2 regions of the Streptomyces sp. NPDC057616 genome follow, and region 1 is predicted to be linked to the other one. Evidence: riboswitches for the same ligand, from Rfam matches in the RefSeq annotation. Region 1 holds a riboswitch; the other holds the start of a gene.

Region 1 (11,432 bases):
GCGCCGCGGTCCCAGATGGTGCCCCGCTTGAGCGCGGAGAGCACACCGGCGGAGACACCGAAGAGCAGCCACAGCACGGCAGCACCGAGCGCCAGACCCAGGGTCACCGGGAAGCGGTCGGTCAGCACCGGCCAGACGGCCTGCTCGCTGCGGAAGGAGTAGCCGAAGCACGGCGCGGAGCAGTGGGTGACATCGCCGCCGGCCGCGTACGTGCGGCCCACGAAGATGCCCTTGAAGAAGTGCCAGACCTGCACGAAGACCGGGTCGCCCAGACCCAGCTTCGTCCGCACGGCTTCCACCGCCGCGGGGTCCGCCTGCTTCCCCACGAAGCTCGTGGCGATGTCCACACCCGCCCACTTGGGGACGAGGAAGAAGATGCTGAAGACCACCAGGATGATGACCACCAGCATCACTGCGGCGGCGAACAGCCGCCTGATGAGGTAAGCGAGCACAGCTTACGGCCCGCCGCGGACCGCGGGCCGCCGGAGGTTGTCCGGCGGCCCACGGTCACGCCGCGCCGGCCTTCACCTGCCTTTCGTGCCGTTCGGCGGGTGTGCCGGGTTTACTTCGTGGACTTCAGGCCGATGTTGACGAAGTCGTAGTAGCCGCTGTAGGCGTCCGTCGTGTAGACGTTGCCGATGCGCGAGGAGCGCCAGTTCAGCAGCCGCTCGAAGGTGAAGGGCAGGTAGTACGCGCCCTCGCTCACCTTGTGGTTGATCTCCGTCGAGATCTGCGTCTTCTTCGCCTGGTCCTGTTCCTTGTTGTACTGGTCGAACAGGCCGTCGATCGACTTGTCCTTGATCATGGCGAAGTTGTTGTTACCGCTCTGCAGGATGTAGCTGCTGTCCCACAGCGGGATGCCGTAGCCCTGGACGGTCGGGAAGTCCGGACCCCAGCCCATGATGATGATGCCGAGCTTCTTCTTCTCGACGTTCGAGGGGCTGCCGATGATGCCGGAGCTCTGCGAACCGTCGTACTGGTAGATGTCGGCGTTGATGCCGACCTTCTTCAGCGACGCCTGCATGGACGTGGCCGTGGCCACTTCCTGCTGCTTGTTGTTGCGGACGGCGATCGTGGTCTTGAAGCCGTTCGGCTGACCACAGGCCTTGAGCTCCTGCTTGGCCAGGCTGACGTTGCCGTTCTTGTTCTCGCCCGCGATCTTGTACGGGTCGTACTTCTGGCCCTCGGCGCCCGGGACGGACGGCGGGAGCATGTTGGTGCCGATGTCACCACCGGCGATCGGGCCTCCGCGCGCGGTCTGCAGCGACACGTGGTCGGCCGCGTAGATCACGGCCTTGCGGCAGTGGACGTTGTCGAACGGCTTGACCGTCTGCGGGAAGACCGCGTACCGGATGAAGCCGGAGACCGGGTTGTCCAGGTTGGCCTTGTGCTCCTTCAGGGCGATGGTGCGGCCCTGCGGGCCCAGGCCCGTCTGGCTGGCGTCGATGTCGTAGTCGCCGTTGATCAGGCGCTGGTCCATGTCACTCTGGTTGGTGGAGATGTCCATCGTGATCTTGTCCGGGTACGCCTTCCGGATGGGGTCCGAGGACGCCTTCCAGTTGGTGTTGCGGACGAGGACGAGCGACTTGCCCGGGCTGTACGACTGGAACTTGTACGGACCCGAGGAGAACGGGTGCAGGCCGTACTTGGACTTGGTGTCCTTGTCCTGGCGGACCGGGGAGGCCGTGACCATGGCCAGCACCTGCGGGAAGTCCGAGTTCGCCTCGGGCAGGTGGAAGGTGATGGTCTTGGCGTCAGGCGTGTCGATCGCCTTCAGGCCCAGCTTGTCCTTGGACTTGTCCTTGTAGGGGCCCTTGTAGGTGGCCTTGGGGTCGAGCATCTGCTGCAGGTAGATCGGGCCGCCGGACAGGACGTCCTGGGCCCAGACACGCTCGATGCCGTACTTGATGTCCTGGGAGGTGATCGGCTTGCCGTCCTCCCACGTGATCCCGTCGCGCAGCGTGAACGTGTACGTCTTGCCGTCGGCGGAGACCTTCGGCATGGCGGCGGCCAGGTCGGGAGTGACCTCGGCGCCCGTGGCGCCCGGCTGCGTCTTGTAGGTGAGCAGCTGACGGCTGTAGTAGCGCGAGAAGTCCCACATGAAGCCGTAGTAACCGCGCGTGGTGTCCCACGAGTCGGCGTCCTGGGCGGTGACGAACTTCAGCGTGCCGCCCTTCTTGACCGCAGAGGCCTGGGCAACCTTGTTGTTCGCCGCGTCGAAGCCGGGCGCGCCGCTCTTCGAACCGCTGTTGTCGTTGCCGCCGCCGCACGCCGCCGTGGTCAGCAGCGCAGCGACCCCGACAGCAGCGGCCAATGCCTGCTTACGCCGCCCTGAGGTGCGTTGGGTAGTCACGATCTCGGATCCTCCGGTGTTGATGAGAGACCCCGTGGCTGAGCTCACGGGACGCTGGGGGTACGGCAGTTCAGCGGGAGCCCTTCGGGTCGAGCGCGTCGCGCACGCCGTCGCCGAAGAGGTTGAAGGCCAGAACGGTGATGAAGATCGCCACACCCGGAACCACCATGAACATGGGGTCCGAGTCGTAGTAGTCGATCGCGGTCGAGAGCATCTGCCCCCACGAGGAGGTGGGCGGCTTGACGCCCACGCCCAGGAAGCTGAGTGCCGCCTCGGTGAGGATGTTGGTGGGGATCATCATCGTCGTGTAGACGATGATCGGTGCGACCAGGTTGGGCAGCAGTTCCTTGAACAGGATGTAGAACCGCCCCGCGCCCAGGGACCGGGCCGCCTCGACGTACTCGCGCTCGCGCAGCGACAGCGTCTGGCCTCGGACCACGCGGCCGATGTAGGGCCAGCCGAAGAACCCGATGACCAGGATCATCACGAACACGCGCACGCTCGAACCGGTCAGGCCGAGCATCTCGTTCGGCATGACCGAGACGAGGGCGATGATGAAGAGCAGCTGCGGGAAGGCGAGCAGGCCGTCCATGATGCGGCTGATGACCGAGTCGACCCAGCCGCCGAAGAAGCCGGCCAGGATGCCCAGGACCGTGCCGATCACGACGGCGACGATCGCGGACAGGAAGCCGACGAGCAGCGAGATCCGAGCGCCGTAGAGGATGCGCGCGAAGATGTCGCGGCCGTTGACCGGCTCGACGCCCAGCAGGTGATCGCCGCTGATACCCCCCAGGGAGCCCTTGGGCGTCCCGAACAGCGGATCGATCAGGCTCTCGTGGTAGGCGTCGGGATCCTGCCCGACCAGGTTCGCGAGCCAGGGAGCGAGCACGGCGATCACGATCAGGGCGAGCACGACCACGCCGCCCGCGAGCGCGAGCTTGTCCCGCTTGAGCCGCTCCCAGGCGATCCGGCCCAAGGACCGGCCCTGAACAGCCTTTTCACCCGCAGCGGCGACCGCCGCTTCGTCGGCCGCGCTCGGGGCCGCTTCCGCGGTCGGCTCGTGGATTGGTGCCGTCATCTGGCAGGGACCCCTCTCAACCGGCGGTAGCCGGCCCGCACTTGCCGCTGTAGCGGCGTGATCAGTCCGTCGTACATGGGGGCGAACCCCTCTGGAGCGGGAGTCTTCAACGCTTTGGCGATCTGTTGCCAGACTTGGCCGTGAAAGGATGCGTAAACGTGATGCGGGCTGGTGGGTTCCGTTATCCGGACAGCAGGTTACGGCCGTCGGACGCGAGGCATTTCGGACATCTGCGGAAACATCAGGTTCTAATGGCGCTATCTACGCGCGCAGATCACCTTGGGGTCCGGTACGGACCAGTGAGTCGTCTCAGTATCCGCCATGCACCGGTGGGTAGCCGTAGCCGCCCGCCGGAGCCTGCGCCGGAGCCGCCGCGTGGGCCTCGCGATCGTAGAAGGGACGAGCACTCGCTCGCATCCAGAGGGCCACGGGGTCGTACTCGTCGGACATCGCCACCGTCGACACCGGCAGCCCGTCCGGGACGGCGCCGATGGACTGCTGCATCATCGCCCGTACCGAGTCCACGGCGGGCGGGCTCGTGTCGTACACGTCCAGGCCGATGGCGAGATACGGCGCACCGAGCGCCGGCTGCACCCAGGCGCGGCGCAGCGAGCGGACGGCGGGGGTGCGGTGGGCGTTCTGCGCGAGCAGGGCGTAGAACTGCGGGATCTCCAGCGCAGGTTCCGACAGCCGCAGGGGGCCGGCCGCCTGGCGCTCCAGGCCGGTGGCGATCCGGCGCAGGTCCAGCCAGGGGATGCCCACGCCGCCGCCCGGGGCGTGCGGGTTGAGCCAGAGGCCGTAGTGGTCGGGGTAGAGGGTCCGGGCGACGTCCAGGCCGTCGACCACCTCGTACGACCTGTTCCAGCCGCTGGCCGAGAGCTCCTGGGCGGAGGTGACGCACGGCGCGTAGCCGTAGCCCTCGACCTCCATGTTTCCGTACTGGGCGTCCGGGGAGCCCGCCTGGCCGTGCCACAGGAGCATCCAGACCTGGCCGGATCCCGGGGACGCGAGTGCGCGGAGGAGTGCCTCGTAGGCGTCGTAACGCCCTGGCGTCACCTGGCGCAGCATCTGCTCGACGCTGCCGCTGAGGCTCGCGCTCACGTGTCGTACCGCCCCTTCGAAGAATGCCCCGCGTTCTTGTGACAGCTTAAGCGCCCGGTGGCCCGGGACCGGATGACTCCGCGGGCGAGTGCGCCGCGGGCGGCGGCTACAGGTGATCCCTCGTATAGAAAGGGCGTACCTGTTCGCGCATCCAGTTCGCCACCGGGTCGTCCGTGACGTCCAGCAGGACGAGGTTGACCGGCCACGGGGCGGGGACCCTGGTCACGGCACGCTCCAGCGCCTGGAGGGGAAGCGCCCTCAGGTCGCCCTCCCGGTGGGCGAGTTCGACGCCGACGAACATCACCGGGTCCGCGGTCTCCACGGCCGCCAGGCAGCGGCGGGCCGAGACGACCACGCCCGTCGCCGCGAACTCGGCGGAGGCGGCGGCCAGGAAGTCCATCGGGTCGTCCTGCCAGTCCGGCTCGTAGAGGCGCACGCGGCCGCCGGTGGTGGGGCCGTCCAGCGCGGTGCGGCCCATCCGGCACAGTTCGGCGACGGCGGCCGGCGGGAGCGGGATGCCCACCACGCCGTCCGGGTTGATCGCCAGACCGACCTGCGGGGGCAGGCCGCGGGCGAACTCGACCGCCGGGGCGATCGTGTACGCCATGTGCTGGCCGACGACGTGCCGGAACTGCTCCTCGGAGCTGAAGACCGGGACGTAGGCCTGGCCCTCGATCTCCAGCGAGGGCAGGTCCAGCGGACCGCTGTGCGGGCCGCCGCCGCTCGGCAGCGGCACCCAGAGGAAGCTGCGGCCGAGCACCTCGAGGATGCGGCCGCCCGCGGAGGGAACGCCGAGGGAGGCCGACAGCACCTCCTCCAGCTCGTTGCCGGGCCATCCGCCGTGCGGATGGGGGTGCGCCTGCAAGGGAAAGTCCGCGGGAAGATCCGCCGGGAAGTCCATCTGTGTCCGACCGCCTGCTGAGAACCACTGCTGCTGAGAGCCAGTGCGCTTGAGAAGAACTGCTGAGGCTGGAAAGGCTAGCGGGTGGGAGGGACGAGGGCCTGGCCCTCAGGGGTCAGTCCGTGAAGGCGATGCTGCGCAGTACGTCCGCCGCGTCGCGGTCCAGGAGTACCGCCGAGCCCACGCCCTCGGGCAGGTCGCCGCGCTCCACGGCGCGGATCAGGCGGGCGGCCGCCGTGCGGTGCCGCAGGAAGGCGTAGCGGGAGACGCCGCGGCCGCGCTCGCGCTGGCCCCTGAGGGCCGTGCCCGGCGTGACGTCCAGGAGCAGCAGGTGCAGGGTGCCGCCGCGGCGGCGCGCCTCGCGGGCCAGCCAGCCGCGCACCCAGGCCTGGGTGCCGCAGTCGTGCACGACGGCTCCCTCGCCGCCGCGCAGGGCCCGGCGCAGGCCGGCGTAGTGCGCGAGGCGGACCAGGGGGCGGTAGACCGCGTACGGCAGCACGCGCGGCACGCGGGCGGCCCAGCGGTCGCGGGTGTCCTGGGAGTCGATGCGCACGCCCCGCACGGCGCGCTCCATCAGCGTCGACTTGCCGCTGCCGGGCAGACCGGTGATCACCACGACGTCGCCCGGGCCGAAGAGCAGGGCGTGCGGGCTGCGCCCCGAGCGGTCGCGCAGGTCACGGACCACGGGAGTCCGGCCGCCGCAGGCCTCCCGGGCCGGGGCCGCGGACTGCTTCGGCAGCGCGAGAGCCGAGGTCGTGGCGTACGCCGTGGGCCTGTTCACCGTGATCGTCCTCCCCTGGGCCGGGTGCGGATCCCCTGCCCGTCGAGTGTAAAGAGAAGGTAATGCGCGGTGCCTCGCGTTTTCGTGATCGCTCTGCCACAAGCCGGCAACAAAGGGAGCGGGCGGATGCGGACCTGCCACCCGTGGAGAAGGCGTGCAATGATGTGCGCGCCAACTGCATACCGGCCGCTTGAATCCGCGCGGGAGAGTCCCCAGACCGCTGGGGCGCCGAAGGAGCAAGTTCCTCCCTTGAATCTCTCAGGCCCCGTTACCGCGCGGGCGAGGCACATCTGAAAAGCGGGCCGCTGCGTCAGTGGCTCCACCCAAGGTGCAAGCTCCGATCGCCCGCGCGATCAGGGCGAACCTCTCAGGTTCCGATGACAGATGGGGAGGAACCACCATCTGTCATGACTTGGGAGACGGACCGATGAGCAGTACCGAACCGCGCCGCACCGCGCTCGATGCCCTGCATCGCTCGCTCGGCGCGACGATGACCGACTTCGCCGGCTGGGACATGCCCCTGCGCTACGGCTCCGAGCGCGACGAGCATCTCGCGGTGCGCACCCGGGCCGGGCTCTTCGACCTCTCGCACATGGGCGAGATCACGGTCACCGGCCCCGGCGCCGCCGCCCTGCTGAACTTCGCCCTGGTCGGCAACATCGCCTCTGTGGGCCTCGGCCGCGCCCGCTACACCATGATCTGCCGCGCCGACGGCGGCATCCTGGACGACCTGATCGTCTACCGGCTCGGCGAGACCGAGTACATGGTCGTGGCCAACGCCTCCAACGCCCAGACCGTCCTGGACGCGCTGACCGAGCGGGCGGCCGGCTTCGACGCCGAGGTGCGCGACGACCGCGACGCCTACGCGCTGCTCGCCGTGCAGGGCCCCGAGTCGCCCGGAATCCTGAAGTCCCTGACCGACGCCGACCTCGACGGCCTGAAGTACTACGCCGGCCTGCCCGGCACCGTCGCGGGCGTCCCCGCCCTCATCGCGCGCACCGGCTACACCGGCGAGGACGGCTTCGAGCTGTTCGTGAAGCCGGAGCACGCCGTCGAGCTGTGGCAGGCGCTGACCAAGGCCGGCGAGGGCGCCGGACTGGTCCCCTGCGGGCTGTCCTGCCGGGACACCCTGCGCCTGGAGGCGGGCATGCCGCTGTACGGGCACGAGCTGTCGACCTCCCTCACCCCCTTCGACGCCGGGCTCGGCCGGGTGGTGAAGTTCGAGAAGGACGGCGACTTCGTGGGGCGCGCCGCGCTGCAGGAGGCCGCCGAACGCGCGCAGGAGAACCCGCCGCGCGTCCTGGTGGGCCTGGTCGCCGAGGGCCGCCGGGTCCCGCGCTCCGGGTACCCGGTCGTCGCCGGCGGCGCGGTGATCGGCGAGGTCACCTCCGGCGCCCCCTCCCCCACACTGGGCAAGCCGATCGCGATGGCGTACGTCGACGCGGCGCACGCGGCGCCCGGCACCTCCGGGGTCGGCGTGGACATCCGGGGCAGCCACGAACCGTACGAGGTCGTGGCACTGCCGTTCTACAAGCGCCAGAAGTAGACACTGGACGGGTGCGGCCGGGGCCACGGACGTGACTCCGCGCACATCTCCCTGTTCCCTCACGCATTCAGCAGTCCCCCATTCACCAGCATCTTCGCGCGTACAGGAGAATTCAGGCCATGAGCAACCCCCAGCAGCTGCGCTACAGCAAGGAGCACGAGTGGCTGTCGGCCGCCGAGGACGGCGTCTCGACGGTCGGCATCACCGAGTTCGCGGCGAACGCGCTCGGCGACGTCGTCTACGCCCAGCTTCCGGAGGTCGGCTCCGCGGTGACCGCCGGCGAGACCTGCGGCGAGCTGGAGTCGACCAAGTCGGTCAGCGACCTGTACTCCCCCGTCACCGGTGAGGTCACCGAGATCAACGAGGACGTCGTCAACGACCCGTCCCTGGTGAACTCGGCCCCCTTCGAGGGCGGCTGGCTGTTCAAGGTCCGGCTCACCGAGGAGCCGGCCGACCTGCTCTCCGCCGACGAGTACACCGCCCAGAACGCCGGCTGAGGAGCCGTAGACGCATGTCTGTCCTGAACACGTCCCTGCACGAGCTGGACCCGGAGATCGCCGCCGCGGTCGACGCCGAGCTGGTGCGCCAGCAGTCGACCCTGGAGATGATCGCCTCCGAGAACTTCGCGCCGCTCGCGGTCATGGAGGCCCAGGGGTCGGTCCTGACCAACAAGTACGCCGAGGGCTACCCGGGCCGGCGCTACTACGGCGGCTGCGAGCACGTCGACGTCGCCGAGCAGATCGCCATCGACCGGATCAAGGAGCTGTTCGGCGCCGAGTACGCCAACGTGCAGCCCCACTCCGGCGCCTCCGCCAACCAGGCGGCGCTGTTCGCGCTGGCCCAGCCCGGGGACACCATCCTCGGCCTGGACCTCGCCCACGGCGGGCACCTCACCCACGGGATGCGGCTGAACTTCTCCGGCAAGCAGTTCAACGTGGTCGCCTACCACGTGGACGCGGCCACGGGCCTGGTCGACATGGCCGAGCTGGAGAAGCTGGCCAAGGAGCACCGCCCGAAGGTGATCATCGCGGGCTGGTCGGCGTATCCGCGGCAGCTGGACTTCGCCGCGTTCCGCCGGATCGCCGACGAGGTGGGCGCCTACCTGTGGGTGGACATGGCGCACTTCGCCGGCCTGGTCGCGGCCGGGCTGCACCCCAACCCGGTCGAGCACGCCGACGTGGTCACCTCCACCACGCACAAGACGCTGGGCGGGCCGCGCGGCGGCATCATCCTGGCGAAGAAGGACTTCGCGAAGAAGCTCAACTCCTCGGTCTTCCCCGGCTTCCAGGGCGGCCCGCTGGAGCACGTGATCGCCGCGAAGGCGGTGTCCTTCAAGGTCGCCGCCGGCGAGGAGTTCAAGGAGCGCCAGCGGCGTACGGTGGAGGGTGCGCGCATCCTGGCCGAGCGGCTGACCGCCGCGGACGCCCGTGCGGCCGGGGTGAACGTGCTGTCCGGCGGCACCGACGTGCATCTGATCCTGGTCGACCTGCGCGAGTCCGAGCTGGACGGGCAGCAGGCCGAGGACCGGCTGCACGAGGTGGGGATCACGGTCAACCGCAACGCGGTGCCCAACGACCCCCGCCCGCCCATGGTGACGTCCGGTCTGCGTATCGGTACCCCGGCCCTGGCCACCCGCGGCTTCGGTGCCGAGGACTTCGCCGAGGTCGCCGACGTGATCGCCGAGGCGCTGAAGGCACCGTCCCCCTTCGAGGGGGCCGAGGCCGAGGCGCTCAAGGCCAGGGTCAAGGCGCTCGCCGACAAGCACCCGCTCTACCCGGGTCTGAACAAGTAGTTCCGTGGTGGGGGCACCCGACGGCGCGTGCCCCCACCCTCTCAGGAGGATTTCCCGTGGCCATCTCGGTGTTCGATCTGTTCTCGATCGGCATAGGCCCGTCCAGTTCCCACACGGTGGGCCCGATGCGCGCGGCCCGCATGTTCGCCCGCAGGCTGCGCAACGAGCAGCTGCTGGGCTCGGTCGCCTCGGTGCGCGCCGAGCTGTACGGCTCCCTGGGCGCGACCGGCCACGGCCACGGCACCCCGAAGGCGGTGCTCCTCGGCCTGGAGGGCGCCTCGCCCCGCACGGTGGACGTGGAGGGGGCCGACGACCGGGTCGAGCAGATCAAGGCGGAGCGGCGCATCCGGCTGCTCGGTGAGCACGAGATCCCGTTCTCCTTCGACGACGACCTCGAGCTGCACCGCCGCAAGGCGCTTCCGTACCACGCCAACGGCATGACGCTGTGGGCGTACGACGCGGACGGCGCAGAGCTGCTGTCCAAGACGTACTACTCGGTCGGCGGCGGCTTCGTCGTCGACGAGGACGCGGTCGGCGCGGACCGCATCAAGCTCGACGACACGGTGCTCAAGTACCCCTTCCGCACCGGTGACGAGCTGCTGCGCCTGACGAAGGAGACGGGTCTGTCGATCTCCGCGCTGATGCTGGAGAACGAGCGCGCCTGGCGCACCGAGGACGAGATCCGCGCGGGGCTGCTGGAGATCTGGCGGGTCATGCAGGCGTGCGTGACGCGCGGCCTGTCCCGCGAGGGCATCCTCCCCGGCGGTCTGAAGGTACGGCGCCGGGCCGCCGTGTCCGCGCGCCAACTCCGCGCCGAGGGCGACCCGTTGGCGCACGCGATGGAATGGATCACGCTCTACGCGATGGCGGTGAACGAGGAGAACGCGGCGGGCGGCCGGGTGGTCACCGCCCCCACGAACGGCGCGGCCGGCATCATCCCCGCGGTCCTGCACTACTACATCAACTTCGTGCCCGGCGCGGACGAGGACGGAGTGGTCCGCTTCCTGCTCGCCGCGGGCGCGATCGGCATGCTCTTCAAGGAGAACGCGTCGATCTCCGGCGCGGAGGTCGGCTGCCAGGGCGAGGTCGGCTCTGCCTGCTCGATGGCGGCCGGAGCGCTGGCGGAGGTGCTCGGCGGCTCTCCCGAACAGGTGGAGAACGCCGCCGAGATCGGCATGGAGCACAACCTCGGCCTGACCTGCGACCCGGTCGGCGGCCTGGTGCAGATCCCGTGCATCGAGCGCAACGGCATGGCCGCGGTCAAGGCGGTCACGGCCGCCAAGATGGCGATGCGCGGCGACGGTTCGCACAAGGTGTCCCTCGACAAGGTCATCAAGACGATGAAGGACACCGGCGCCGACATGTCGGTCAAGTACAAGGAGACGGCGCGCGGGGGGCTCGCGGTCAACATCATCGAATGCTGACGTTTCCACCCGGTTTCCACATCCGGAAGGGATCACCCGTGCCAAGGTGGGGGACATCAACCCCTGTCCCCCCACCGGCCCTTCAGGGAGTCCCCACATGCTGCGCGGCATCGACGTAAGCGCTTATCAGTCCTCTTCGTACGGCACCGACGGCCTCTCCTTCGCCTTCATCAAGGCGACGGAGGGCCGTTCGTACGTCAACCCGAAACTCACCGCCCAGACGAAACACGGCCGCGACGCCGGACTCGTCGTCGGCTTCTACCACTTCCTGTGGCCGGGCCATCTCGACGCCCAGGCCGAGTACTTCGTGAAGCACGCCCCCGAGAAGGCGGGCGACGTCCTCGCCGTCGACTGGGAGACGACCAGCGACGGCACGCACGCGAGCAACGCGGAGAAGGACCACTTCATCCGCAAGGTCAAGGAACTGCGCCCGAACAACCAGGTGATCCTCTACAC
Region 2 (11,432 bases), on a different contig from region 1:
GCCCGACACCCGTCTCGGGACCGGCCGCCGGCTGCATCGGGTGGTTGGGCAGATACGGCGCGAGGTGCGCCCGTACGCCGACCGGGCCGACGCCCGGACCACCGCCGCCGTGCGGGATGCAGAAGGTCTTGTGCAGGTTGAGGTGCGAGACGTCGCCGCCGAAGTGGCCCGGCTTGGCGAGCCCCACCAGGGCGTTGAGGTTGGCGCCGTCGACATAGACCTGACCGCCGGCCTCGTGCACCTGCGCGCAGATGTCGGCGACGTGCTCCTCGAACACGCCGTGCGTCGACGGGTACGTGATCATCAGCACGGACAGCTCGTCGCGGTACTGCTCGATCTTCGCCCGCAGGTCCTCGACGTCGATCTCGCCGTCCTCGGCGGTCTTCACGACGACGACCTTCATGCCGGCCATGACGGCGCTGGCGGCGTTGGTGCCGTGCGCCGAGGACGGGATGAGGCACACGGTCCGCTGCTCGTCGCCGTTGGCGCGGTGGTAGCCGCGCACGGCCAGCAGACCCGCCAGCTCGCCCTGCGAACCGGCGTTGGGCTGCAGCGACACCTTGTCGTACCCGGTGACCTCCGCGAGCCGGTCCTCCAGCTCCTGGATGAGCGTGAGGTAGCCGCCGGCCTGCTCGGCGGGCGCGAAGGGGTGCAGCTGACCGAACTCGGGCCAGGTGACCGGCTCCATCTCGGTGGTCGCGTTGAGCTTCATGGTGCAGGAGCCCAGCGGGATCATGCCGCGGTCGAGCGCGTAGTCGCGGTCGGCCAGCCGGCGCAGGTAGCGCAGCATCGCGGTCTCGGAGCGGTGCTCGTGGAAGACGGGGTGGGTCAGCACGGCGTCGGTGCGCAGCAGGCCCTGCGGGACCGCCTCCTCGGCGGCCGCGTCCAGCGCCTCGATGTCGGCCTCGATCCCGAACGCGCTCCACACGGCGGCCACCTGGGCACGCTTGGTGGTCTCGTCGCAGGCGATCGACACCTGGTCGGCGTCGACGAGGCGCAGGTTCACGCCGGCCGCCCGCGCGGCGTCCACGACCTCGGCGGCGCGGCCCGGCACCCGCACGGTGAGCGTGTCGAAGTAGGAACCGTGCACGACCTCGGCACCGCCGGCCCGCAGGCCCTCGGCGAGGATCGTGGCGTAGCGGTGGGTGCGCTGCGCGATGGCCCGCAGGCCCTCGGGCCCGTGGTAGACGGCGTACATGCCGGCCATGACGGCGAGCAGCACCTGCGCGGTGCAGATGTTGCTGGTGGCCTTCTCGCGCCGGATGTGCTGCTCACGGGTCTGCAGCGCGAGCCGGTAGGCCTTGTGCCCGTCGGCGTCCACGGACACGCCCACCAGGCGCCCGGGCAGGCTGCGCGCGAACTTCTCGTGCACCGCCATGTAGCCGGCGTGCGGTCCGCCGAAGCCCATCGGCACACCGAAGCGCTGCGTCGTGCCGACGGCGATGTCCGCACCGAGCTCACCGGGCGACTTCAGCAGCGTCAGCGCGAGCAGGTCGGCGGCGACGGTGACCAGCGCGCCCAGCTCGTGCGCCTGGTCGATCAGCGCCTTGATGTCGCGTACGGCGCCGGAGGCGCCCGGGTACTGCACCAGCACGCCGTTGATCTCCCGCTCGGCGACCTCGGCGGGGATGCCGTCGGTGAGATCGGCGACCACGACCTCCACACCGGCCGGCTCGGCGCGGGTCTCGATCACGGCGATGGTCTGCGGCAGCACGTCCGCGTCGACCAGGAACAGGCCCTTCTTGTTCCGGCCCATGCGGCGCGACAGCGCCACGGCCTCGGCGGCGGCCGTGCCCTCGTCGAGCAGCGAGGCACCGGAGGTGGGCAGGCCGGTGAGGTCGGCGACCATGGTCTGGAAGTTCAGCAGCGCCTCGAGCCGGCCCTGCGAGATCTCCGGCTGGTACGGCGTGTAGGCCGTGTACCAGGCCGGGTTCTCCATGACGTTGCGCAGGATGACCGGCGGCGTGAACGTGCCGTAGTACCCGAGGCCGATCATGGAGTCGAGCACCTGGTTACGGTCGGCGAGCGAGCGCAGCTCGGCCAGCACCTCGGCCTCGGTGCGCGCGCCCGGCAGCTCCAGGGCGTCGGCGTTCTTGATCACATCCGGGACCGCGGCGGCGGTGAGCTCGTCCAGCGAGCCGTAGCCGACCTGCGCGAGCATCTTGGCCCGGGCCTCGTGGTCGGGCCCGATGTGACGCTGTTCGAAGGGAATCCCCTTCTCCAGCTCGGTGAGCGGAACGCGTTGCGGGGTCATTGCGGAGGCCTCCTGGTCGACACGACCTTCGAGGGGCACCACGGCACGGGTACCCGGACGGCCTCCCCCTCTGTCATCTCAACCTGAGAGCTTCACCGGATCGCCCGAAAGCGCCCGGTTTTCACCGTCGGTGAGAGCGGAAGCCGTCGACACCCGCCCTGCTTTCCAGAGTGACCTCGTCCGCGCGGTACGTGTGCCTGAGAGATTCCGGGGAGGATTTGCTCCTTCGGCGCCTCCGATGATGTCTGGAGGACTCTCCCGCACGGGGTCAGCAGCCGCTGTCAGCCTACCAGCGCGCACAAAGACCGATCCTCCGAGTGGCCACCTCGCCCGTTGTGCTCTTTTGTAGTGCTTACGGATGAGTTGCGACCAAGTGGAGGGACCGTGCAGACCGAGATCGATCCGCGCAACCTGATCGGCCGCAAGGCGTTCGACCGCAACGGCACCAAGCTCGGCACCATCGACGAGGTCTACCTCGACGACGCGACCGGGGTGCCGGAGTGGGCGGCCATACGCACCGGCCTGTTTTCCCGTGACGCCTTCGTCCCGCTGGCCCCCAGCGAACTGGTCGAGGGCACTCTGCAGGTCCCCTTCGACCGGACCCTGATCAAGGACGCCCCGGACTTCGGCGTCGGCCGTCACCTCTCCCCCGAACAGGAGCTCCAGCTCTACCACCACTACGGCCTCGACACCGCCTCGCCTCCTTCCGCCCCCGACCGATCCTTCGGCAAGCTCGCGGGCACGGGGGACACCGACGCCTAGGACACCTCGGCAAAGGTGGTGCCCGGTCCCTGCGCCACCAACGGCAACGGATCGGCCGGCTCCAGGTGGGGGTCGTCGCTCCGGAACGTCCGTACCCGTCCGGGCTCCGAGCCGGGCGTCTCGAACCGCACGGTGACCCGCCCCAGGCCGCTGCCCTGCACCCAGCCGTGCCCGAACTCGCCGTGCCGCACGTCGTGCCCCGGGCGCCAGCGCCGCTCGGCCGGCGCCGCCTCCACCGGGGCGGGTTCGTCCGCCGGTTCCTCCGCCGGCATCGCCGTCCCCTCACCCGCCGCCTGCGCGAACAGGTCCTCCTGCGTGTAGTCCGCGAGCCCGCTGACGCCGACCCCGAGCAGCCGTACCCCGCCGGTGGTGTCCACCGTGTCCAGCAGCCGTGCCGCCGCCTCCCGCACCACCGCAAGGTCGTCCGTGGGACCGCGCAGCGTCTCGGAGCGGGTCAGCGTCGAGAAGTCGTAGCGCCGCACCTTGAGCACGATCGTCCGGCCGGAGAGCCCGGCGTCGCGCAGCCGCCGCACACACCGGTCGGCCAGCCGCTGCACCTCCAGTCCGACCCGGAGCCGGTCGTGGATGTCCACGTCGTAGGTGTCCTCGACCGACACCGACTTGGTCTCCCGCTCGGCGACCACGGGCCGGTCGTCGTGCGCCAGCGCCATGGCGTACAGCGCGTGCCCGTGCGCCTTGCCCAGCAACCGGACCAGCTCGTCCTCGCCGGCCTCGGCGATCTCGTCGACGGTGCTGATCCCGGCCCGTCTCAGATGGTCCCCCGTCGCCGGCCCCACCCCCGGCAGCGTCCGCACCGACATCGGCCCGAGCAGGGCTCGCTCGGTCCCCGGTTCGATCAGCACCAGGCCGTCCGGCTTGGCCTCCTCGGAGGCGATCTTGGCGACCATCTTCGACGCGGCCAGCCCCACGGATCCGGTCAGCCCCGTCCCCGCCCGTATGTCCACGCGCAGCTTCTCCCCCACCAGCCGCGCCGACGCGTCGTCCCAGGCCGCCTCCCCGGCCTCCAGGTCCACGAAGGCCTCGTCCAGGCTCAGCGGCTCCACCAGCGGCGACAGGGAGTGCAGCAGCGCCATGACCTGCTCGCTGATCGCCTTGTACATACCGAAGCGCGGCACCAGATAGGCGGCGTGCGGCGCGAGCCGCCGCGCCTGCGCCATCGGCATCGCGGACCGCACCCCGAAGACCCGCGCCTCGTACGACGCCGTCGCCACCACACCGCGCGGCCCGAGTCCGCCCACGATCACGGCCTTCCCGCGCAGACTCGGCTTGGATGCCTGCTCCACCGAGGCGTAGAAGGCATCCATGTCGAGATGCAGGATCGTGGCGGCGTTTCTCACATGTCCGATGCTGCCCTACGCCACTGACAATGCCGCCGTACGACCGCCCGGGCGCCCCGCGGCGCCGTGGGGAGGCCGGTCAGACGGCCCGGTTGCGCCGTCGCGCGAGCTCGTCCGCCGGGTTGTTCCCGATCAGGGTCTCGCCGGTGTCGACCCGCTCGCCGTGCAGCTGCGACAGCGCGCTCTCGACGTCCCGCCACACCACGCCGACGGCGATCCCGAAGATCCCCTGGCCGCCCTGGAGCAGCGCGTGCACCTCGTCGGGCGAGGTGCACTCGTAGACCGTGGCGCCGTCGCTCATGAGCGTCATCCGCTCCAGGTCCCGGAAGCCCCGCTCACGCAGATGCTGCACCGCGGTGCGGATGTTCTGCAGGGAGACGCCGGTGTCCAGGAACCGCTTGACGATCTTCAGGACGACGACGTCCCGGAAGCTGTACAGGCGCTGCGTCCCCGACCCGTAGGCGGGCCGCACGCTCGGCTCGACGAGCCCGGTGCGGGCCCAGTAGTCCAGTTGCCGGTAGGTGATGCCGGCCGCCGCGCACGCCGTCGGCCCGCGGTAGCCGATCTCCTCGGACGCCGCGGCCTCACCGCTCGGCACGGGCGCCGGTCGCTGCGGAGCGTGGTCGGCCGCGCCTCCGTGCTGGGTGTATCCCCCGCCCGGGCGGAGCCGAGAGCCAGGGGGAGGGTACGGACCGCTCTCCCCCGGACTGCGTCCAGGGGCTCCCCCGGCCGTACCGTCGCCGCTACTTCTCACGCCGACCTCCGTCCTTGACCTGCCTCCTCGACGGTAGGCAGCCACCAGGGGTGCGTCAACGACCGCCACACTCGGCACGCCGAGTGATAATCACCCTGCGAGTGGTTTCCCGCACCCGACCGCGGGGAAAGGCTAGCCGAATGGCTTCGGGGAGAGCCGTAGGACGCTCCCTCCTGCCCCCGGCACATGACTGGCAGATGTCGGCATTTGTGCCGTCCCCCGCCACCGTCCGGCCCCGTCGCCGGCCATACGGCCACCGGGCCGCGCACGTCTCACTGGCTGCTGGTCCCGAAGTCCTCGGGCGAGATCTGGTCGAGGAACTCGCGGAACTTCTCCACCTCGTCCTCCTGCTCGTCCGGGATCGCGATGCCCGCGTCGTCGAGTACGCCGTCGCTGCCGTAGATCGGCGTGCCGGTGCGCAGCGCCAGCGCTATGGCGTCGGACGGACGGGCGCTGACCTCCACCCCGCTGGCGAACACCAGCTCCGCGTAGAAGACGCCTTCCCGCAGGTCGGTGATGCGTACCTCGGTGAGCTCCTGGCCGACGGCCTCCAGCACGTCCTTGAACAGGTCGTGGGTCAGCGGTCGCGCGGGAGCCATGCCCTGCTGGGCGAAGGCGATCGCGGTCGCCTCCCCCGGACCGATCCAGATGGGGAGGTAGCGATCGCCTCCCACTTCACGCAGGAGCACGATCGGCTGGTTGGAGGGCATTTCGACCCGGACACCTACGACATCGAGCTCGTTCACACAGTAACCCTAGGACGTGCCCGGGACGTTTGGGTAGTCGGGCAGACAACGGGGGGACGATCCGGCCTGCGCTCGCACGCCGCATCAGGGCAGTCGCACACCGAGCGCAGTCTGCACGAGTGCGGCGTGCAGCTTCACCGTGAGCGCCGCCAGTTCCTTCGTGCGCGCCTCGGCATGTGCCCTGGTCTGCGGGTTGCGGTGACGCTTCAACGGCGCCACCACCTGGTCCACGAGCCCCGCCTCGCGCTCGGCGGCGCCCTTCATCGCTCTCAGGTGCCTGGGCTCGATCCCGAAACGGCCGAGTTCTACGACGAGCGAGGCGACGGTCGCCGCCTCCGCGTCGTACGTCCCGTCCGGCATCGGGACGACGAGCCCGTACGACTCCCATTCCGCGAGCTGCTGTTCACCGATCCCGGCGGCCGCCATCAGCTCGTCCCGCCCGATCCGGGCCACCGTGGGCCCCTCGGGCGCCTCCAGCAGGGTCTCGCCCTCCCGCTGACGCCCGACGGCGGGAAGGGGTACCGCCTCGCCGCGCTCCATCGCGTCCAGGTGCTCGCGGATCACCTTGAGGGGCAGATAGTGGTCGCGCTGCATCCGCAGGACGTAGCCGAGTCGTTCGACGTCGTCGGCGCTGAACTTGCGGTATCCCGAGGGGGTGCGCCGGGGCTCGACGAGCCCCTCGGACTCGAGGAATCTGATCTTGGAGATGGTGACTTCGGGGAACTCGTCGCGCAGCACGTTCAGCACCGTGCCGATGCTCATCAGACCGTCCGTGGCGGCGGTGCCGTGGTGACCGGCACCGCCGCTCGGTGTTCGCAGCATGGCCATTCCCTGTTGGGCCCCGGGACCGCGTCCGGGGACCTCGTCAGTAACCCTGCTGGCTCGCGTAGAAAACCAGCCGGTACTTTCCGATCTGCACCTCGTCACCGTTGTTCAGACCGACCTGGTCGATCCGCTCGCGGTTGACGTACGTGCCGTTCAGACTGCCCACGTCGGCCACCGTGAACGAGCCGTCCGCACTGCGGCGGAACTCCACGTGCCGGCGGGAGACCGTCACGTCGTCCAGGAAGATGTCGCTCTGCGGATGACGCCCGGCCGTCGTCAGGTCGCCGTCCAGCAGGAAGCGGCTGCCCGAGTTGGGTCCACGGCGCACGACCAGGAGCGCGGAGCCGACCGGCAGCGCGTCCACGGCCGCCTGGGCCTCGGGAGAGAGCGCCGGCATCTGCGTCTGGCCCGTGGTCTCGGCGTCGTAGGCCTCGATTCCGGAGATGGAGATCGTGGACGTCGTCTCCGAGGGCCGCTCGGGGGTGGCACCCGCCCGCAGCGGGGCACCGCAGTTGGAACAGAAGCGGCTGTTCTCCGCGTTGCGGTTACCGCACCTCGTACACACCAGGGCCGACATAGGGGAAAACCCTCCACCCGTACTTGAGGTTGACGGTTGCCCGAAACCTATGCCGCCGGACTGCGCAGGGTCAACAGACGGCGCGCCCTGACCACCGGAAATGTCGCCGCCCGGCCCGGGAACCTGATCCCGGAACAGCGGTCGCTGGCCTTCCGCGTCAGGCTGGGCGCGATGACGAGCGGTCGCGTTGGCGTTGTCCTCTCGCGCGCTCTTGCCGAACAACTTCGCAAACAACTTCACGGGCGATTCCCCTTGACCGAAACAGACCCGCCCGTGGGGCAGGACGAACCCTGATTGCATACACCGGCCGACCCGGACATCCTCACAACGTCCGTATCCACCAGACAGTTTCCACCACGCACCACCCATTCGGTGCGCCGACCCCCCGCAACCTCATGCCCTCGCCGGACTCCCCCCATGCACCGCCGGTTCACTGGGAGGACGACCGAGCGTAGTCAGGCCGCTTCGCCGCTCGCAAGGCGTCCACGACGATCTTGCTCGACCGCTCGACGGTGACCGTGGCCTGCTCCTTCTCGAGGGTCTGCACCACGCCTCCAGGGATGTTGAGCGCCGGTTCGAGGTCCTCCGGCTTGCCGATGACCTTGAAACGATAGGGAGCGTTGATCTTGTTCCCGTCCACACTCACGCTCTTGCCCTCGTCGGTGAGATAGGTGCCCGCGACGACACGTACGTCGTTCACCTGGATCGCCTCCGCACCGGCGGCCCGCAGTTCCTGGATCGCGTCGAGCAGCATGTCCGCCTGGACCGCCCCCTTCGTGTCCTCGATCGTCATCGTGATGCCGGGCCCCTGAGCCGCCACCGTGCCCGCCAGGATGCCGAGTTGCTTCTCCTTCTCGACGGTCTGCTTGCGGGCCTCGGCGGCCTGGTTCGAGCTGTTCTCCAGCTCGTCGCGCTGCTTCTCCAGTCCCTGCTTCTCGTCCTCAAGACGCTGAGTACGGTCGTCGAGTTCATCCAGGATGCGCACAAGATCTTCCTGGCGCGCGCCGCGCAGCGCGCTGTCGCTGTTGCTGTTCGACGCGACCTGGATCGCGAGGCCGAAGCCGAGGCCGAACAGCAGGACGGCGACGATGAGTTGGGCACGGGTGAGCCGCGGCGGCCAGATGCCCTTCAGCAGCCGCTGGCGCCCGTTTAGCCCGTCCGGCGTCTTTCCGGCAGTCCCCGGAGTCCCGGGGGCCTCAGGCGCCTCGGAAGCCTCGGACGCCTCCGCGGCGTCGGAGCCCTTCTCGGGAGCGTCCGCGGCCTCCGGAGCCGCGGGAGTCCCGGCCGGCACCTCTTCCGGAAGTTCCTTGCGCAGCCTGTTCTCAGGCGTCTCGTCCTTGTCGCTCATCCGACTCACGCCCGGAACACGTGCCGGCGGATCGCCGCGGCGTTGGAGAAGATGCGGATGCCGAGCACCACGACGACACCGGTGGACAGCTGCGCGCCCACGCCCAGCTTGTCGCCCAGGAACACGATCAGCGCCGCCACGACCACGTTGGACAGGAACGACACCACGAAGACCTTGTCGTCGAAGATCCCGTCGAGCATGGCCCGCAGACCACCGAAGACGGCGTCGAGCGCCGCGACTACGGCGATCGGCAGGTAAGGCTCGACGACCGCCGGAACCTCAGGCCGGACCAACAGTCCTGCCACGACTCCCACGACGAGGCCCAGTACGGCGATCACGATGTGCCCTTCCCAGATTTCTCGGTGTTCGGCTGTGCGGTACGTACGATCACACTCGGTGCGGCCGGCAGCCGGAGGTCGCTCTCCACGGAGATGCTGTTGCGGATGCCGTAATTCTCTTGCAGGGCATGCAGATACAGCCCGTCGGCACTGTCCTGGAACCTGGTGCTCAACTGCTTGCCGTTGCCCACGGCCAGCACCGTGTAGGGCGGAACCAGCGGCTTGTTGTCGACCAGTATCGCGTCGCCCGCGGCCCTGATCGCCGAGAGTGCCGTCAGGCGCTGGCCGTTGATCGAGACGGCCTCGGCGCCCGACTCCCACAGACCGTTGACCACGCGCTGCATGTCGCGGTCGCGCACCCGCCCGGTGTCGGAGAAGTCCGAGGTCTCACGGGGGTTGCCGTTGCCGCCGCTGGTGGCTTCCTTGGCATCGTTCACGACGAGCTTCACACCGGGGCCGTGCACCGCGACGGCTCCGGACAGAATGCCCACCAGCTCGCTCTTGTCGCCGCCGCTCTTCTTCAGCGCCGTCCGCTGCCGCGCGCTGACATCGTCACGCAGCTTGTCGACGGAGCCCTCCAGCTTGTCCGCCGCCGCGGTCTCCCGGTCGATACGGTCGACCAGTTCCTGACGCTCCTTGGCGACGGTGGGGGCCGCCACGCGCGCCTGTGCCGCTCCTACGGTGACGACGAGGGCCGCGAGCACCAGCCCGGCCGCCAGACCGAGCTTGGCCCGGACCGTCTTCGGCATGCCGCCCGCGCCGGCGGCCTTCTTCCGGGCGGCCGCCTCCGCGTACCCGTCGTCGAGACTGTGGTCCATGACGTTGGTGAGCAGCGACATGGAGGCGTCCGGGCGCGGGGGTCGCGCGGGTGTGCTCCGAACGGGGGGCTGCTGCGGCATGCCGCACATCGTCGCATGTCGCGAGCACTACCTCCGAACGGCCCCACCGCCGAACCGGACAGGCCCCGTTGGGGACACCTGTCCGGCACGCGCGCGTGCTGCGGTTTTCAGCGCCCGGCGCTGTCCACGACCGCCGACCACTCGTCGAGCAGGGCCTGCGCGGAGGAGTCGTCCGGCCCTTCCGCCCACAGGTGGGTGACCGCCTCGGCCGGGTCGGGCAGCACCATCACCCAGCGGCCGTCGGTCTCCACGACCCGGACGCCGTCGATGGTGTCCACGAAGCGATCTCCGGCCGCCTCGACGACCCGCCGCATGACCAGGCCCTTGACGGCCCACGGCGTCGCGAGATCCCGCTTGAGAACGTGCGCCCGCGGAATCCGGGCGTCGATCTGGCTCAGCGTGAGCTGCGTCCGCGCCACCAGCCCGATCAGGCGTACGAAGGCGGCCGTCCCGTCGAAGACGCTGCTGAACTCCGGGACGATGAACCCGCCCTTGCCGTCACCGCCGAAGATGGCCGCGTCGTCGCCACCGACCCGGGTCAGGTCGTCGGGCGAGGTCGTCGTCCACTCCACCTGCGTGCCGTGGTACGCCGCCACCTGTTCGGCGATCCGGGTCGTGGTCACCGGCAGCGCCACCCGCCCGCTGCGCCGCTCCGCGGCCACCAGGTCGAGCATGACGAGCAGGGCACGGTCGTCCTCGACGATGCGCCCCTTCTCGTCGACCAGCGACAGCCGCTCGCCGACGGGGTCGAACCGCACGCCGAAGGCCGCACGCGAAGAGGCGACGATCTCGCCGAGCCGCACCAGCCCCGACCGCCGCACTTCGGCGGTCTCGGTGGGCCGTGACTCGTCGAGCCCCGGGTTGATGGTCAGCGAGTCCACCCCGAGCTTGCCGAGCAGGCTCGGCAGCACCAGGCCGGCGCTTCCGTTCGTCGCGTCGACGACGACCTTCAGACCGGACTCGCTGATCCCGGTCGTGTCGACATTGCGCAGCAGCGACCCGGTGTACGAGTCGAAGACGCTGGACGGGAAGTGCAGATCCCCGATCTCGCCGGGGAAGGCCCGCCGGTACTCCTGGCGCGCGAACACCCGGTCCAGCTTCCGCTGGCTGCCCTGCGACAGGTCGGCGCCGTTGCCGTCGAAGAACATGATGTCCACGGAGTCCGGCACCCCGGGCGTGGTCCGGATCATGATCCCGCCGGCACTGCCCCGCGCGGTCTGCTGCCGGGCGACGGGCAGCGGCACGTTCTCCAGGTCGCGTACGTCGATGGCGCTGGCCTGGAGGGCGGAGATCACCGCCCGCTTGAGTGCTCGGGCACCGCGGGAGTGGTCACGGGCGGTGGTGACGGTCGAGCCCTTCTTCAGGGTCGTCGCGTAGGCACCGGCCAGCCGCACCGCGAGTTCCGGCGTGATCTCGACGTTCAGGATGCCGGAGACACCACGGGCACCGAACAGGTGCGCCTGGCCCCTCGACTCCCAGATCACCGAGGTGTTGACGAAGGCGCCGGCCTCGATGGTCTTGAACGGGTAGACGCGCACATTGCCCTGAACGATCGATTCTTCACCGATCAG

The links. Region 1 has a riboswitch for glycine ahead of gcvT (glycine cleavage system aminomethyltransferase GcvT). Riboswitches for the same ligand answer to the same signal wherever they lie in the genome.
Region 2: linked by a shared signal. The riboswitch ahead of gcvP (aminomethyl-transferring glycine dehydrogenase) and the one ahead of gcvT (glycine cleavage system aminomethyltransferase GcvT) in region 1 are both predicted to bind glycine.

Annotation. Positions count from the first base shown of each region.
Region 1 covers NZ_JBHVGU010000029.1:90,274-101,705, forward strand. The annotation lists gene ACFU97_RS31615 (ABC transporter permease) at 1-452, opposite strand, end outside; gene ACFU97_RS31620 (ABC transporter substrate-binding protein) at 563-2,353, opposite strand; gene ACFU97_RS31625 (ABC transporter permease) at 2,424-3,431, opposite strand; gene ACFU97_RS31630 (enhanced serine sensitivity protein SseB C-terminal domain-containing protein) at 3,741-4,499, opposite strand; gene ACFU97_RS31635 (enhanced serine sensitivity protein SseB) at 4,639-5,433, opposite strand; gene ACFU97_RS31640 (AAA family ATPase) at 5,549-6,220, opposite strand; glycine riboswitch at 6,406-6,498, shown strand; gene gcvT (glycine cleavage system aminomethyltransferase GcvT) at 6,642-7,760, shown strand; gene gcvH (glycine cleavage system protein GcvH) at 7,880-8,257, shown strand; gene glyA (serine hydroxymethyltransferase) at 8,272-9,552, shown strand; gene ACFU97_RS31660 (L-serine ammonia-lyase) at 9,609-10,976, shown strand; gene ACFU97_RS31665 (GH25 family lysozyme) at 11,074-11,432, shown strand, end outside.
Region 2 covers NZ_JBHVGU010000044.1:1,961-13,392, reverse strand. The annotation lists gene gcvP (aminomethyl-transferring glycine dehydrogenase) at 1-2,254, opposite strand, end outside; glycine riboswitch at 2,430-2,525, opposite strand; gene ACFU97_RS38485 (PRC-barrel domain-containing protein) at 2,639-3,016, shown strand; gene ACFU97_RS38480 (DNA polymerase IV) at 3,013-4,374, opposite strand; gene ACFU97_RS38475 (MerR family transcriptional regulator) at 4,454-5,128, opposite strand; gene ACFU97_RS38470 (bifunctional nuclease family protein) at 5,401-5,874, opposite strand; gene ACFU97_RS38465 (MerR family transcriptional regulator) at 5,959-6,696, opposite strand; gene ACFU97_RS38460 (FHA domain-containing protein) at 6,740-7,645, opposite strand; gene ACFU97_RS38455 (DUF881 domain-containing protein) at 7,707-8,624, opposite strand; gene ACFU97_RS38450 (small basic family protein) at 8,630-8,962, opposite strand; gene ACFU97_RS38445 (DUF881 domain-containing protein) at 8,959-9,870, opposite strand; gene ACFU97_RS38440 (sugar phosphate nucleotidyltransferase) at 9,969-11,432, opposite strand, start outside.